Regions from separate parts of the Flavimobilis sp. BM9 genome, predicted to be linked through region 1. Evidence: riboswitches for the same ligand, from Rfam matches in the RefSeq annotation. Region 1 holds a riboswitch; each other region holds the start of a gene.
What was found. A riboswitch is a leader RNA that binds a small molecule or an ion and turns the genes downstream of it on or off. The one in region 1 is predicted to bind S-adenosylmethionine.

Region 1 (5,200 bases):
CGTTCACGCCTCGGACGGACCGCCGCACCCACCCGCGAGTGCGACGTTCGCGACCGCCGCGGTGGCGACCAGACCGGACAGCCCGGTCACGTCGGGGAGGGGGCGGTGGTCGTCGCGGACGACCCAGCAGCCGTCCTGCACCGCATAGTCGGCGCGGGTGCCCTCGCGCACGTAGGCCGCAAGCGCGGCGACGAGCCGCTCGACGTGCTCGCCCGTCGTGCCGACGCCGACGCTCGCCCGCACGGCGCCGTACCGGTGACCGAGCCGGGCGAGGAAGGGGTGGGCGCAGAACTTGCCGTCGCGCACGCCGATGCCGTGCTCCGCCGACAGGTAGGCGGCCACGAGCCCGGGGTCGTGCCCGTCGACGACGAACGTGACGACGCCGACGGGGTCGACGGCGTCGTCCCACGCGCTCAGCACGTCGATGCCGGGGATCTGCGTCAGGCCCTCGACGAGGCGGGCGCGCAGGCGCGCCTCGTGCGCGTGCAGGGCTGCGGGGTCGAGCGCGGCGAGCTCCTCGCAGGCAGCTGCGAGCGCGACGGCGCCGATGACGTTCGGGGAGCCGGCCTCGTGGCGGGCGGGCGCGAGCGCCCACGTCGCGGACGCGGTCCCGGGGGCAGCGCCGTCGGGCTCCGCGTGCGTGACGGCGCGCACCGCGCCGCCGCCGGCGAGGTGGGGTGTGCCGTTGTCGAGCCAGTCGCGGCGCCCGACCAGCGCGCCCGCGCCGTACGGCGCGTAGGTCTTGTGGCCGGAGAAGGCGACGTAGTCGACGTCGAGCGCGGCGATGTCGATGCCGCGGTGCGGGACGAGCTGCGCGCCGTCGAGCACGACGCGCGCGCCTGCGGCGTGGGCGAGCGTGACGACGTCGGCGATCGGCAGCGCCTCGCCCGTCACGTTCGACGCGCCGGTGACGGCGAGGAGCGCGTACGGCCGGGCGTCCAGCTCGACGCGCAGCGCGTCGAGGGTTGCGGCGACGCTCGACGCGCCTGCGAGGACGGCGGCGCCGCCGGGTGCGGCCGCCCAGGGCAGGAGGTTGGCATGGTGCTCGACGTCGAGGACGAGCACGCGCCCCTCCCCGACCGTCGCGGGCACGCAACCCGCGAGGAGGTTGAGGGAGTCGGTCGTGTTGCGCGTGATGATCGTGACGTCGTGCTCGCGCGCGCCGACGAACGCGCCGATCGAGCGGCGCGATGCTTCGTAGAGCGCGGTCGAGACCTGGGAGAGGTAGCCCGCGCCACGGTGGACGCTCGCGTACAGCGGGAGTGCCTGCGCGACGCGCGCGGCGACCGCCTCGAGGGCGGGTGCGGACGCGGCGACGTCGAGGTTCGCGTACGTGACGTGGCGTCCGTCGACGAGCGGGACGAGGGTGTCGCGGCCGACGACGGGCAGGAGCGCGGGCTCGTCCGCCACGTCGGCGCGGGGGCTGGGACAGGTGGTCGCGTCGGTCGACATGGCAGGGCCCTTCGCGAGTCTGGGCGCTGTGCGCCCGCGCTTGCCGCGGTCGGTCGACCGCAGCCTGGTCGTCACCCGGGGCACCCCACCGCGAGTGGAGGGTTGCCGGCCAGCAAACCGGGGTTTTGCGCTGGCGCTCATGACCGTGCGGCCATCGTCCCACCGCCCTCCGACGACTGTCAACATCTGAGACGGCGCGCCACGTGCTGAGACCCACGGTCGGGAGGCGCGGAATCTCGCCATCTGTCACGCCCTCGGCAGCACCCTTCCGCGGAGGGTACGATCCCCACACCATCCAGAGCGGCCGAGTGACGTGGCACGACGACGCCGCAGCAACCCCCCAGCAGGACGAGGGTGCTACCGCCACGTTCGATGCGAACGGAGAACGCCATGAGCTACGCAGGAGACGTCACCCCCGAGGCCGCCTGGGAGCTGATCACCACCTCCCCCGACGCCGTGCTCGTCGACGTCCGCACCCAGGACGAGTGGCGCACGATCGGCGTCCCCGACACGAGCGCCGCCCGTACGGCCGCGCGCTTCGTCGAGTGGAACACCGCCTGGGGACCCAACACCGAGTTCCTCGCCCAGCTCGACGCCGCGGGCGTCGCGAAGGACGCGACCGTCCTGTTCCTGTGCCGCTCCGGCGTGCGCTCGGTCGCCGCCGCACAGGCCGCGACCGCCGCCGGCTGGACCGATGCGCGCAACATCCTCCAGGGCTTCGAGGGCGCGCAGGACGCGACCGGCGCCCGCACGGTGGACGGCTGGCGCAACAACGGCCTCCCGACGACCACGATCGACGAGGCCGCCCGGTGACCGCGGGGCCCCGCGAGGTCCCCGCATCCTGGCGTCCCGCGACCGTCTCGGTCCGCGGCGGCATCGAGCGCTCCGGGTTCCACGAGACGAGCGAGCCCATCTACCTGACGCAGGGATACGTCTACGGCTCCGCCGCCGAGTGCGAGGCCGCCTTCAAGGGCGAGGCCGACCGCTTCATCTACTCCCGCTACGGCAACCCGACGGTCCACACCTTCGAGCAGCGGCTGCGCCTCATCGAGGGCGCCGAGGGCTGCTACGCGACCGCGACCGGCATGTCGGCCGTCTTCACGGCGCTCGCCGCGATCGTCGGGCAGGGCTCCCGGATCGTCGCCGCCCGCGCGCTCTTCGGGTCGAGCCTGACGATCTTCGACGAGATCTTCGCCCGCTGGGGCGTGCACACCGACTACGTCGACGGCCACGTCCTGGCGCAGTGGGAGGAGGCGCTCGCGACGCCTGCGGACGTCGTCTTCTTCGAGACGCCGTCGAACCCGATGCAGGACATCATCGACGTGCGCGCCGTCGCCGACCTCGCGCACCGCGCGGGGGCGACCGTCGTCGTCGACAACGTGTTCGCGACGCCCGTCCTGCAGAAGCCGCTCGAGCTGGGCGCCGACGTCGTGGTGTACTCCGCGACGAAGCACATCGACGGGCAGGGCCGCGTGCTCGGCGGCGCGATCCTCGGCAGCGCCGAGTACATCGACGGGCCCGTGCAGACGATGGTCCGCCACACCGGCCCGTCGCTCTCCCCGTTCAACGCGTGGGTCCTGCTCAAGGGACTCGAGACGCTCTCGCTGCGCGTGCGCGCACAGACCGACGCCGCGCTCCAGGTCGCGACCACGCTCGAGTCGCTGCCCGGGATCGGTCGGGTCTACTACCCGTTCCTCGACTCGCACCCGCAGGTGGCGCTCGCGCGGGAGCAGCAGACGGGCGGCGGGACGGTCGTCACGTTCGACCTCGAGGTCCCGGGCTCTGCGTCGGCAGAGCAGGTCAAGGAGCGCACGTTCCGGTTCCTCGACGCGTTGCGCGTCGTCGACCTCTCCAACAACCTCGGCGACGCCAAGAGCCTCATCACGCACCCGGCTACGACGACGCACCGCAAGCTCGGCCCGGAGGGCCGTGCCGCGGTCGGCATGACGGAGTCCACGGTGCGGCTGAGCATCGGGCTCGAGGACCCGCTCGACCTGCTCGACGACATCGAGCAGGCGCTCAAGGCCTGACGCCCCAGCGGGGGCTCAGGCGTGCTTGAGCATCCACTCCGTGTTCGGATCGCGGCCCATCTCGGGGTCGGGGACGTCCGCGACGTCGACGCTCTCGACGTAGTCGCGGGGTTCCACGCGCTCGGGCAGCTGGGCGAAGCGCGCTGCAGCAGGGTCCGGCGCGGGGTCCTTCGTGTGCTCGGTCACACGTTCAGGCTACGCTGCCCTGGTCTCCTCGCCCAGGGCGCCCCGGATCGGTTATTCACGGCCACGCCCGTCCAAAGGTCCCACCATTGCACCACCCCCACCGGCGAGACTGACCACGACGAGAACCCGCCGAGCAGAAGGCCCGACATGTCCGAGCACAACGCCCCCGCGTCCCCCGGGCGCATCGTCGTCGTCGGTGCGGGCATGGTCGCCCACCGGCTCGTCGAGCAGCTCGTCTCGCGCGCCCCCGCAGACACCCCCTGGTCCGCCACCGTGATCGGCGACGAGGCGCACCTGCCGTACGACCGCGTGCACCTCTCCGAGTTCTTCGGTGGCCGCTCGCCCGAGCAGCTCGCGATGGCCCCGACCGTGTGGGACGACCCGCACGTCACCCTGCGGACCGGTGACGCGGTCGCCTCGATCGACCGCGACGCCCAGTCCGTCACCACGCGCAGCGGCGAGACCTTCCCCTACGACACGCTCGTCCTCGCGACCGGCTCGTGGGCATGGACGCCCCGCACCGACGGCACAGACCTCCCCGGCGTCTTCAGCTACCGCACGATGGACGACGTCGTCGGGCTGCAGTCCTGGGTCGCCGACCGCGCTGCCACGCTCGGCCGCCCCCTGCGCGGCGCTGTCGTCGGCGGAGGCGTCCTCGGCCTCGAGGCCGCGTCCGCCCTGCAGGACCTCGGCGCCGATGCGACCGTCGTCGAGTTCGCCGACCGCCTCATGAGCGTCCAGCTCGACGACGGCGGCGGTGAGGCGCTGCGCGTCCTCATCGAGGACATGGGCGTCACCGTCCGCACCGGCACCGGCGCGACGCGCCTCGTCCCCGCTCCCGACGGCCCGGTCGGTCTCATGGTCCTGTCCGACGGGTCGACGCTCGACGTCGACGTCGTCGTCTTCTCCACCGGCATCCGCCCGCGCGACCGGCTCGCCCGCGAGTGCGGGCTCGCGATCGGCGAGCGTGGCGGCGTCGTCGTCGGCCCCACCTGCCGCACGTCCGACCCTGCGATCTGGGCGATCGGCGAGGTCGCGTCGCACGACGGCGAGTGCGCCGGACTCGTCGCACCGGGCAACGCGATGGCCGACGTCGTCGTCGACCAGCTCCTCGGCGGCGACGCGGTCTACACGCCCGCACCCGACGGCACGAAGCTCAAGGGCGTCACGCACGACGGCGTCCCGGTCGAGGCCGCCTCGTTCGGCGACGTCTTCGCGCTCACCCCCGGCGCGCTCGAGGTCACGTTCGCCGACCCGGTCGCCAAGACGTACAAGAAGCTCGTCGTGTCCGACGACGCACGCACCCTCCTCGGTGGCGTGTTCGTCGGCGACGCGGCGCTCTACCCGTCGCTGCGGCCGATGCTCGGCCGCGCTCTCGGCGCGGACCCGAGCGCGTTCCTCGCCCCCGAGGGCGGCGCGGCTGCGCCGAGCGCTGACGTGCCCGACGACGTCGTCGTCTGCTCGTGCGCGAACGTCACTGCGGGCACCGTCCGCGGCGCCGTGACCGAGCACGGCTGCACGAGCGTCGCCGA
Region 2 (5,200 bases), 120 kb from region 1:
AGCTGATGACCTGCGTCGTCACGTCGACCTCCCCGACGCCCCACGTCACGGGCGCCGGGCCGGAGTCCCACGTCCGCGAGCGAAGGGTGCTCTGCACGGCGATCGTCGTGACGTCGTGGGACCACGTGCCGTAGTCGACGTCGCGGCGTCGCACGAGCGCGACGTGGTCCTGCAGGTCGAGGTGGTCGACGACGAACGTCGCGCCCTGGTGCACGTACACGGCGCCGTCGTGCACGGACCCGTCCGCGGCGGGCTGGTCGATCGTGCCGAGCATGCGTCCGGTCGCCGCCTCGACGACGCGGACGGGCTGCCCGCCCGTGCCGCGCAGGTCGGTGAGCTGCGACGCGGGCTCGGGATGCGTCCAGAACCAGCCGCTCGGGCGGCGGCGCAGCGCGCCGCGCGCGGTGAGGACGTCGAGCACCTCGGAGGTGTGCGCGCCGAACGTGTCGAGCTCGTCGGGGCGCACGGGGAGCTCGGCGGCGGCGGCGCAGAGGTGCGGGGCGAGGACGTGCGGGTTGCCGGGGTCGAAGACGGTCGCCTCGAGCGGGGCGTCGAGGATCGCTTCGGGGTGGTGCACGAGGTACGTGTCGAGCGGATCCTCGCGCGCGACGAAGACGACGAGCCCGTCGGCGCCGGCGCGCCCTGCGCGCCCGGCCTGCTGCCAGATCGACATGCGGGTGCCGGGCCACCCGACGATGAGGACGGCGTCGAGCCCGGAGATGTCGACGCCGAGCTCGAGCGCGTTCGTCGTGGCGAGGGCGCGCAGCGCTCCCGTGCGGATCGCGTCCTCGAGGGCGCGGCGTTCCTCGGGGAGGTAGCCGCCGCGGTAGGCGGCGACGGCGTGCTGCAGCGCAGGGTCGACGGCGTTCAGGGCGCGTTGGGCGCTCAGCGCGACGGACTCGGCGCCGCGCCGGGAGCGGGTGAAGGCGAGGCTGCGGGCGCCCGCGCAGGTGAGGTCGGCGAGGAGGTCGGCGGCCTCGGCGGTCGCGGACCGCCTGGGACGGTCCTCGACCTCGGGGGCGTCGACCCACCACTCGTCGGTGCCGGTCGTGGCGCCGTCGGCTCCGGGACCGGAGGGGGCGACGACCTGGAACCCGTCGACGCCGGAGTCGGCGGGCGGGAGCTCGGGCGGCTCCCACAGCACGAACGTGCGGGTGCCGGACGGTGCCGTGTTCTCGGTGACGGTGACGACGTCGCGCTCGTCCACGCCGACGAGGCGCGCGGCGCTGCGTGCCGGCTCGGCGGTCGTCGCGGACGCGACGAGGAAGATGGGCCCGGGACCGCCGGAGTAGTGCGCGCACAGGCGCTGGAGACGGCGCAGGACGAGCGACACGTGCGCTCCGAAGACGCCGCGGAAGGCGTGCCCCTCGTCGACGACGACGTAGCGCAGGGACCGCAGGAACCGCACCCAGCGGGCGTGGCTGGGGAGCATCGAGAAGTGCAGGAAGTCGGGGTTGGTCAGGACGGCGTCGGCGTGGTCCTGGACCCAGCGGCGCTCGGTGAACGGGGTGTCGCCGTCGCACGTCGCGACGCGCAGGTCGCGGACGTCAGCGGCCCGCAGGAGGCGTTCGACGCCGCTGAGCTGGTCGGCGGCGAGCGCCTTGGTCGGGCACAGGTAGAGCACGGACCCGCGGGAGCGGACGTTCTCGATGCGGCTGAACGCGGCGGTGCCTTCTGCGGCGGCGAGGATGTCGGCGCGCACGGAGGTGAGGGCGGGCAGCCAGAAGGCGAGCGACTTGCCTGAGCCGGTCGACGTGCCGAGCGCGGTGTGCTGGCCGTGCCACGCGGCGTCGGCCGCCTCGACCTGGTGGCGCCACGGGCGTTCGACGCCGAGCGCACGGTAGCCCGCGACGAGCGCCGGGTCCGCCCACGCGGGCCAGTCGGCGTGCACGCCCTCGCGGGCGGGCAGGTGGGCGATGTGCGTCGCGTGGTCGGTGCGGCGCCCTCCGGCGAGGAGGACGTCGAGGAGGTCGGGTGCGGGCACGGGCCAATCCTCGCACCCGGCCTGCGGCCGCCTGATGATCCAGGCATGGACACCTGTTGACACCCCTGGGCCCCGCGCCTAGATTGCGCAGTAATTCCGGAACGCAGGGTGTCAAACCAGGTGACCGGAAGGACTCGACAAGACAAGGTCACGAGTATCAGCGACAAGCCCCGGCTCGCTGGTCAGCAACCCTCCCGCGCGGTGGGGTGCTCCGGGTGAAGACCTGGCACCGGAATCGGTGCAAGAGCGCAGCCGCGAGAGCGGTTCGGACAGGAGACACGCACGATGATGGCAGGACGGCTTCGCACACCCGCGTCGATCTCGCTCGCCCCGGTGATGTGTCCGACCTGTATGCCCTGCGGGTCCGTCGCCTGTTGTCCCCGCGACTGACCCGCTGAGGTCCGCCCACGGCGGACCCCTGCCGGCGCACGCCGTCGCGCTCCCGAGCGCGCACGCCGTCGCCTGACCGTCCTTCTCGGACACCGCCGATGCCGGCTCCTCGGGAGCCCCCGGCCGTTGCAGTCACCTTGGCGCACGCTGCGCACCGTCCCACCTGACGACGTGAGTCCGTGGGGTCGGTGCTGCGCGCCGCCGTCACGCAGAGAGCGAAGACCATGACCTCGACCACCTCTTCCCGTCCCACGACCGCCGACCGTCAGATCCACCTGGGTATCGACCTCACGAGCGCGGGCGCGCGCCGCGTCACGAGCCGCGTGCCTGTGGCGTCGTTCGCGAGCGCGTTCGACGCCGAGCGTCTCGCTGACCTCGTCGCTGCGGCGCAGCGCGGCACCCTCGACTTCGTCGCGATCGACGACACGTTCCGCCTCCAGCCTGAGACGGTCGGCCTGCTGCGCGGCCGCCTCGACGCGGCTGTTGTCGCGTCGCGCCTCGGCAAGACGACGCGCGGCGTCGGCCTCGTCGCGACGATCTCGCCGGAGGCGACCGACCCGGAGCACGTCGCGACCGCGCTGCAGACGATCAGCCGGGTGTCCGGCGGCCGCGCTGGCTGGCAGGTCGACGGCAGCGCGCCTGACCGGTCGGTGACGGCCGTGACGCGGGCCGTGTCGTCGGTCGCGCCGACGGTCGTGCGCGTGCGCTCGGACGCTCAGCTCGAGCGTGCCGCCCGGCACGCGGACGTCCTGCGGATCGCCGCGACGGACCTCGACTCGGCGCTCGAGCAGCGCCGTCGGGCTCGGACGATCGCCGTCGAGTCGGGCCGCGCGGCCGACGACGTCCTCGTCCTCGTCGACGTGTATGCCGTCACGGGTCCGGACGCGGAGAGCGCGCAGGCGCGTGTCGAGCTGCTCGACGCGTTCGAGGGGACGGACGTCGTCGCGCAGCACTCCGACTCGCTCATCCACGTGGGGACGCCGCTCGACCTCGCGGAGCTTGCCGAGGCGTGGTTCGAGGCGGGTGCGGTCGACGGGTTCGTCGTGACGCCGTCGTCGCTCGTCGCGGACGTCGCGGGCCTGGTCGACGGCGTGGTGCCCGCGCTCCGGGCGAGCGGCGTGTTCCGCCGCGAGTACCCGGGGGCGACGCTGCGCGAGAGCCTCGCGCTCACGCCGTCGGGCGTGGGGGTCCTCGCCGGGGTGTGAGACGCGCTGCCTGCTGCCCTGCCCGGGCATCCCGGGCGGGGCAGCGGTGCGTGCGGGGGAGTTTCGCGCGTCGTTCTGCGGATGTGGGCGCGGCTGGGACTTTAGGCCCCTCCGCCACGCGGGTGCAGCAGAGCAGAATCAACATCTAGTGACAACGGTGTGACTCGACCACTAGATGTAGGGGAATCGAATGGCTCAGGCTGACGCAACGACGCGGACCCAGGTCGACGTGGGGTCGACCATGCGCGAGTACCTGGACCGGACCGACTGGCGCGTCAACGCCAACGCCAACCAGGGCTACTCCCTCGGCGGCCTCATCCTCAACACCGCCGGCAAGGTCACCGCGAACTACTGGCTCTCCGAGGTGTACCGCCCCGAGGTCGGGCAGGCGCACCGCGACGGCGACCTGCACATCCACGACCTCGACGTGTTCGGCGGGTACTGCGCCGGCTGGTCGTTGCGCATGCTCCTGACGCAGGGCTTCAACGGTGTGCCGGGCAAGGTCGAGTCGAACCCGCCCAAGCACTTCAGCTCCGCCGTCGGGCAGATCGTCAACTTCCTCGGCACGATGCAGAACGAGTGGGCCGGCGCGCAGGCGTTCTCCTCGTTCGACACGTACATGGCGCCGTTCGTCCGCAAGGACGCGATGACCTACGACCAGGTCAAGCAGTGCGTCCAGGAGCTCATCTACAACCTCAACGTCCCCTCCCGCTGGGGCACGCAGACGCCGTTCACCAACCTCACGTTCGACTGGACCTGCCCCGAGGACCTCCGCGACCAGGTGCCGCTCGTCGACGACTCCCCGATGGACTTCACGTACGGCGACCTCCAGGCCGAGATGGACCTCATCAACCGCGCCTACATCGAGGTCATGACGGAGGGCGACGCGTCGGGCCGCGTCTTCACGTTCCCCATCCCGACGTACAACATCACCGAGGACTTCCCGTGGGAGTCCGAGAACGCGACGCGCCTGTTCGAGATGACCGCGAAGTACGGGCTGCCGTACTTCCAGAACTTCCTCAACTCCGAGCTCGAGCCCGGCATGGTCCGCTCGATGTGCTGCCGCCTCCAGCTCGACCTGCGCGAGCTGCTCAAGCGCGGCAACGGACTGTTCGGGTCCGCTGAGCAGACCGGGTCGATCGGCGTCGTCACCGTGAACTGCGCGCGCCTCGGCTACCTGTTCCGCGGCGACGAGGCCGCGCTGGTCGCCCGGCTCGACGAGCTGATGGACCTCGCGAAGGAGTCGCTCGAGGTCAAGCGGCAGGTGGTGCAGCACTACATCGACGAGGGCCTGTTCCCGTACACGCGCCGCTACCTCGGCAACCTCGACAACCACTTCTCGACGATCGGTGTCAACGGCCTCAACGAGATGGTCCGCAACTTCACCGCGACAGCCGAGCAGCCGCAAGGGGCCCTCGACATCACGGACGACGAGGGGCACGCGATGGCCGTGCGCATCCTCGACCACGTCCGCGCGCGCATGGTCGAGTTCCAGGAAGAGACGGGCCACCTCTACAACCTCGAGGCGACCCCCGCGGAGGGGACGACGTACCGCTTCGCGAAGGAGGACCGGGCGCGCTGGACGGACATCCTGCAGGCGGGCACCGAGTCGAACCCGTAC
Region 3 (5,200 bases), on a different contig from region 1:
TTGCGGACGACGCCCTCGGCGTCGACGACGCCGGGGGTGCCGACCCCGAGGCCGAGCACCGGCCCGGGTGCGTCGGCGACGAGGCGGCGGGCGAGCTCGATCGTGCGGTCGACGGCGTCCTCCCCGCGGTCCTCGCCGAGCTCGAGCTCGTGCTCGACGACGATCGTGCCGGCGAGGTCGACGACGGCGCCGCGCAGGGCGTCCTCGCCGGAGAGGTCGAGGCTCGCGACGTAGGCGCCGGAGGGGTTGATGCCGACGAGGGTCGCGGGCTTGCCCATGCGGGTGCCGGGGCGCGGCCCGAGGTCGACGAGGAGGTTGTCGTCGAGGAGCCCGGCGACGACGTCGGACATCGTGACGCGGGTGAGGCCGGTGAGGCGGGCGAGGTCGGCGCGGGACAGCGGGCCCTGGTCGGCGAGGTTCTGCAGGACGAGCGCACGGTGGTGGAGGCGTGCGTCGCCGGGGAGGATCTTGGCGGCCGGCGCGACGATGCGGGTGGTCCCGCGGCGGGCGTCGGTGAGGGGTGTTGTCCTGGCCATCTAGTTAGTACAGTTTACTTACTTAGTTCGGTCAAGGGGTATCGCACCCCGCGACCAAATCGTGACCTTCCCGAGCAAGGATGGACCCATGCCGACGTCGCCAGCCGTCATCCCCGCCCCCCGCACCGTGCACCCCGACCGCGGGACGACCGTCGTCGACCCGCGCACGCTCGCCGCGCTCGCCGTCGCCCTCGAGCCCTGGGCGCCGAACGCCGCCCGCGCGCTCCGCGACGCGCGGACCGACGGGCCGCTCGTCGCGCCGTCGGGCCGCGCCGCGACCCCCGCGACCGCGACACCCGGCCCCGACCTGCCGAGCGAGGGCTACACCCTCGACCTGTCCGACGCCGGCTGGCACCTCCGCGCAGGCGACGCCGCGGGCGCGTTCTACGCGGTGCAGGTCCTGCTCCAGCTCCTCGCCGGCGCGCAGCACGACGACGGCCTCACGACGGTCCCCGCCCTCGCGTGCGAGGACGCCCCGACGTACCCGCTGCGCGGCGTGTCGTTCGACGTCGCCCGGCACTTCTTCGGCGTCCCCGACATCGAGCGGCTGATCGACCTCGCCGCGACGTACCGCCTCAACCAGGTCCACCTGCACCTGACCGACGACCAGGGCTGGCGACTCGAGATCGAGGACCGCCCGCTGCTCGTCGAGCGCGCGTCGACGAACGACGTCGACGGCGGCGCGGGCGGCTTCCTCACGCTCGCCGACTACGCGCACCTGCAGGACTACGCCGAGGCCCGGCACGTGACGCTCGTCCCCGAGGTGGACATGCCCGGCCACACTCATGCCGCCCAGGTCGCCTATCCACAGATCAGCCCGGACGGTGAGCCGCGAGAGCCGTACGCCGGTATCGAGGTCGGCTTCTCGACCCTGCACCTGACGTCCCCGGAGGCGTGGGCGTTCGTGGACGACGTCGTCGGCACGCTCGCGCGGCACACGCGCGGCCCGCGCCTGCACCTCGGCGGCGACGAGGTGCACACGCTCACGGCCGAGCAGTACGCGGGGTTCGTCGAGCGGCTCGGCGGGGTCGTGGCGCAGCACGGCAAGCAGCTCGTCATGTGGCAGGAGGCCGCACCCGCGCACCTCCCGCCCGGCACGCTCCTGCAGTACTGGACGCACGACATCGACACGAGCCACCTCGCGCAGCTCGCCCGCGAGCGCGACATCCGCTTCATCGCCTCGCCGGCGCCGCACGCCTACCTCGACCTCAAGCACGACGAGAGCCAGGAGCTCGGCCTGACCTGGGCGGGCACGGTCGAGGTTCGCGACGCGTACGAGTGGGAGCCCGCGGACGCGCTCCCGGGGGTGCCTGCGGACAAGATCGAGGGCGTCGAGGCGTGCCTGTGGACGGAGACCCTGCGGACGTGGGACGACGTCACGACGATGCTCCTCCCGCGCCTGCCCGCCGTCGCGTCCGTCGCGTGGGGGTCTCCGCGCGACACGGGCACGTTCCTCGAGTCGCTCGCCGTGCACGGCGAGCGGTGGGCGCGCGAGGGCGTCGCGTTCCACCGGTCGCCGCAGGTGCCCTGGCGGTCCTGACCCAGGTCGTCGCGGCAGGGCCGTCGTCGCGCGGCGCGACGAAGGCCCTGCCCAGCGGGGCCGCCGCGTGGAAGGATGCCGCCATGAGCATCGACAAGACCCTCGGCAACGGCGAGTTCGTGGTCCTGACGACCCGGACGCACCCCAAGGCGCTCTTCAAGCCGTTCCTGCTGTTCCTGCTGGTCGTGGCGGCTTTCGTCGCGGCACTCGTGTGGTTCCCCGAGAACGACGCGAAGCAGTGGGTCCTGGTCGCTGTCGGTGCGGTCGCGGTCGTCACGCTCGTGACGTGGGTGCTGGTCCCGTACCTGCGGTGGCGGCACTCGAGCTACACGTTCACGAACAAGCGCCTGATCACCCGCGAGGGCATCATCACGCGCGTGGGTCGCGACATCCCGCTGTTCCGCATCAACGACTTCACGTATGAGCGCGACCTGCTCGACCGCATGCTGGGCTGCGGGACGATCGTCGTGTCGGACGCGACCGAGAAGGCTGGCGTGCTGCTGTACGACGTGCCGCGCATCGCGGAGGTGCAGCGCCAGCTCTCCGACCTGATCTTCCGGGCGGACGACAGCTCCGACGACGGCGAGTTCCCGCCGGGCGAGCCGCGTCGCCGCTGACAGCCGTCCCCCCGTCCGACCGATCGCCCCTCTGCACACTTCGGATGTGCCTCCGGGCGATCCGTCGCCGATGGCGGCCGACGGCGACCGTGGACACTCGATCTCGCCATCCGGACACCCCTTGGAGGCCGTGATTCGCGGGCCTAACCTCGAGTCACAACCATCCAGAGCGGTCGAGAGTCCTGGCTCGTCGACGCCGCAGCAACCCCCCACTACGGAAGCCTCCTGAGGGTGCGGGTGCTAAAGCCAGGTTCGATGGACGTTCCTATGGAGGCTTCATGAGCATCGCCGACCTCGTCGACTCGTCGGTCCGCCCGACCGTGTCGTTCGAGCTGATGCCCCCGCGCAACCCCGACGCCGCGCCCAAGTTCTGGACGACCGTGCGTCAGCTCCTCACGGCGCGCCCCGACTTCATGTCGGTCACCTACGGCGCCGCAGGCACGGACCGCGCGACGACCCGCGCCGTCGTCACCACGCTCGCCCGGCAGACGCCGGTCCTGCCGATCGCGCACCTCACGTGCGTCGGCGCGACGCGTCCGCACGTCGCCGAGGTCATCGGCGAGTTCCTCGACTCGGGCGTCCGCTCGTTCCTCGCGCTGCGCGGCGACCCGCCGCGCGACCAGCCTGACTGGCGCCCGCCGTCCGACGGCGTGCACTCGTCGATCGAGCTCGTCGCCCTCCTGCGCGAGGTCGAGGCGAACCGCTGCGACCGCAGCGCGGCGTCGGCCCTGCGCGGGGCTGCGCGCCCGCTGACGATCGCCGTCGCGACCTTCCCGGGCGGGAACCGCGCCGCCGGGACCACGCCCGCGCAGGAGGTCGAGCACCTCCTCGCGAAGCAGGAGGCGGGTGCGAGCTTCGCGATCACCCAGCTCTTCTACGAGGCGGACACGTACCTGTCGTTCGTCGAGTCTGCCCGCGCGGCGGGCGTCACCATCCCGATCCTCGCGGGCGTCCTGCCCACGACCGACCCGGGCCGTCTGCGGCGCGTCGAGGAGCTCACGGGGGTGCCCGCGCCGTCGGCGCTCGTCCGCGAGCTCGAGTCCCTGCCCGACGACGCGGCTCGCCACGAGCGCGGCATCCACGCGTCGGTGGGGCTCGTCTCCGCCGTCCTCGAGGCCGGCGCCCCCGGCCTCCACATCTACACGTTCAACAAGTCACGTCCAGCACTTGACCTGCTCGAGGGTGTTCACCTCGGCGGCGGTTCCACGGGCCCGGCTCCGGCCGGGCTGGCGGAGCCAGACCTGGCCAGCGGGCCGTGGGTCGGGGCAGCACACGCACAGCTGAGCTCGACGAGCGACACCGTCGCCGTCGACTGACCCCGAGAAGAGACGCACCATGTCCAACCAGCAGCACAGCCCTGCCCTCATCCAGGGCGCAAACCTCGCATTCCCGGCAGCGACCGTCCTCGGTTACCCGCGCATCGGCCCGAACCGTGAGCTCAAGCGCGCAGTCGAGTCGTTCTGGGCGGGCCGCGTCAGCGCGGCCCAGCTCGAGCAGCATGTCGCGGAGCTCCGGTCCCGCACGCGCGACCACCTCGTGTCGCTCGGCCTGACCGAGCCGGCCGCCGTGCCGTCGTCGTTCTCCTTCTACGACCAGGTGCTCGACGTCGTCGCCACGGTCGGGGCGGTCCCGCCCCGGTTCGCGCACCTCCGCGCCGCAGACGGCTCGCTCGACCTCGCCGCGTACTTCGCGCTCGCCCGCGGCGACGACGAGGTCGCGCCGCTCGAGATGACGAAGTGGTTCGACTCGAACTACCACTACCTCGTCCCGGAGATCGGTCCCGAGACGGAGCTGCGGCTCGTGAGCGACCGGATCGTCGCGGAGTACGTGGAGGCTCGCGAGGCGGGCGTCGTGACTCGGCCCGTCGTCGTCGGGCCGGTCACGTTCCTGCTGCTCAGCAAGCCGAGCGACGACGCCCCGGCCGGGTTCCGCCCGCTCGACCGCCTCCCCGACCTGCTGCCCGTGTACGCGGAGCTGCTCGGCCGCCTCGCGGACGCGGGCGCGCCGTGGGTCCAGCTCGACGAGCCGGCCCTCGTGACGGACGCGCTCGACGTGCCCGCCGAGCTGGTGCGCGCCGCGACGTCGGCGGCGTACCGCGCGCTCGCGTCCGACCTCGCCGTGGGCAGGCAGCGCCCGGCGATCCTGCTCGCCGCCCCCTACGGGGACCTCGGTGACAACCTGCCGACGGTCGCGGCGTCGGACGTCGAGGCCGTGGCACTCGACCTGGTCAAGGGCCACACCCCCGCCCCGGCCCTGCCCGCTGCCCCTCCCGCCCCGGCCCCCGCCCTGGCTGCCCAGGCCGCCCCGGCCCCTGTCTACCGTGAGTCCGTCAGTTCCGGCTCGATTGCGTCAGCTGGAACTGACGGGCCCGCGCCGGAAGTGACGGACTCGCACGGCGGGCACGGCGGGCACGGCGGGCACGGCGGGCACCGCGCGGCTTCCGCCGGGACGGGCAGCCGCCCGGCCGCCGCGTCTGCCGACGTCGTCGCGGGGCTCGCGCGCAAGAC

Region 2: it holds a riboswitch for S-adenosylmethionine, as region 1 does, so the genes downstream of both, AC4F3Q_RS08850 (LLM class oxidoreductase) here and AC4F3Q_RS08275 (aminotransferase class V-fold PLP-dependent enzyme) in region 1, are expected to answer to the same signal.
Region 3: it holds a riboswitch for S-adenosylmethionine, as region 1 does, so the genes downstream of both, AC4F3Q_RS05460 (methylenetetrahydrofolate reductase) here and AC4F3Q_RS08275 (aminotransferase class V-fold PLP-dependent enzyme) in region 1, are expected to answer to the same signal.

The regions. Positions count from the first base shown of each region.
Region 1 covers NZ_JBZEMO010000004.1:89,408-94,607, reverse strand. The annotation lists gene AC4F3Q_RS08275 (aminotransferase class V-fold PLP-dependent enzyme) at 4-1,452, opposite strand; SAM riboswitch class IV at 1,484-1,597, opposite strand; gene AC4F3Q_RS08270 (rhodanese-like domain-containing protein) at 1,843-2,265, shown strand; gene AC4F3Q_RS08265 (O-succinylhomoserine sulfhydrylase) at 2,262-3,482, shown strand; gene AC4F3Q_RS08260 (heme biosynthesis protein HemY) at 3,498-3,668, opposite strand; gene nirB (nitrite reductase large subunit NirB) at 3,816-5,200, shown strand, end outside.
Region 2 covers NZ_JBZEMO010000004.1:207,923-213,122, forward strand. The annotation lists gene AC4F3Q_RS08845 (DEAD/DEAH box helicase) at 1-1,984, opposite strand, end outside; SAM riboswitch class IV at 2,131-2,237, shown strand; gene AC4F3Q_RS08850 (LLM class oxidoreductase) at 2,599-3,579, shown strand; gene AC4F3Q_RS08855 (ribonucleoside triphosphate reductase) at 3,770-5,200, shown strand, end outside.
Region 3 covers NZ_JBZEMO010000002.1:301,116-306,315, forward strand. The annotation lists gene AC4F3Q_RS05445 (ROK family protein) at 1-536, opposite strand, end outside; gene AC4F3Q_RS05450 (family 20 glycosylhydrolase) at 625-2,076, shown strand; gene AC4F3Q_RS05455 (PH domain-containing protein) at 2,160-2,693, shown strand; SAM riboswitch class I at 2,851-2,955, shown strand; gene AC4F3Q_RS05460 (methylenetetrahydrofolate reductase) at 2,972-4,009, shown strand; gene metE (5-methyltetrahydropteroyltriglutamate--homocysteine S-methyltransferase) at 4,029-5,200, shown strand, end outside.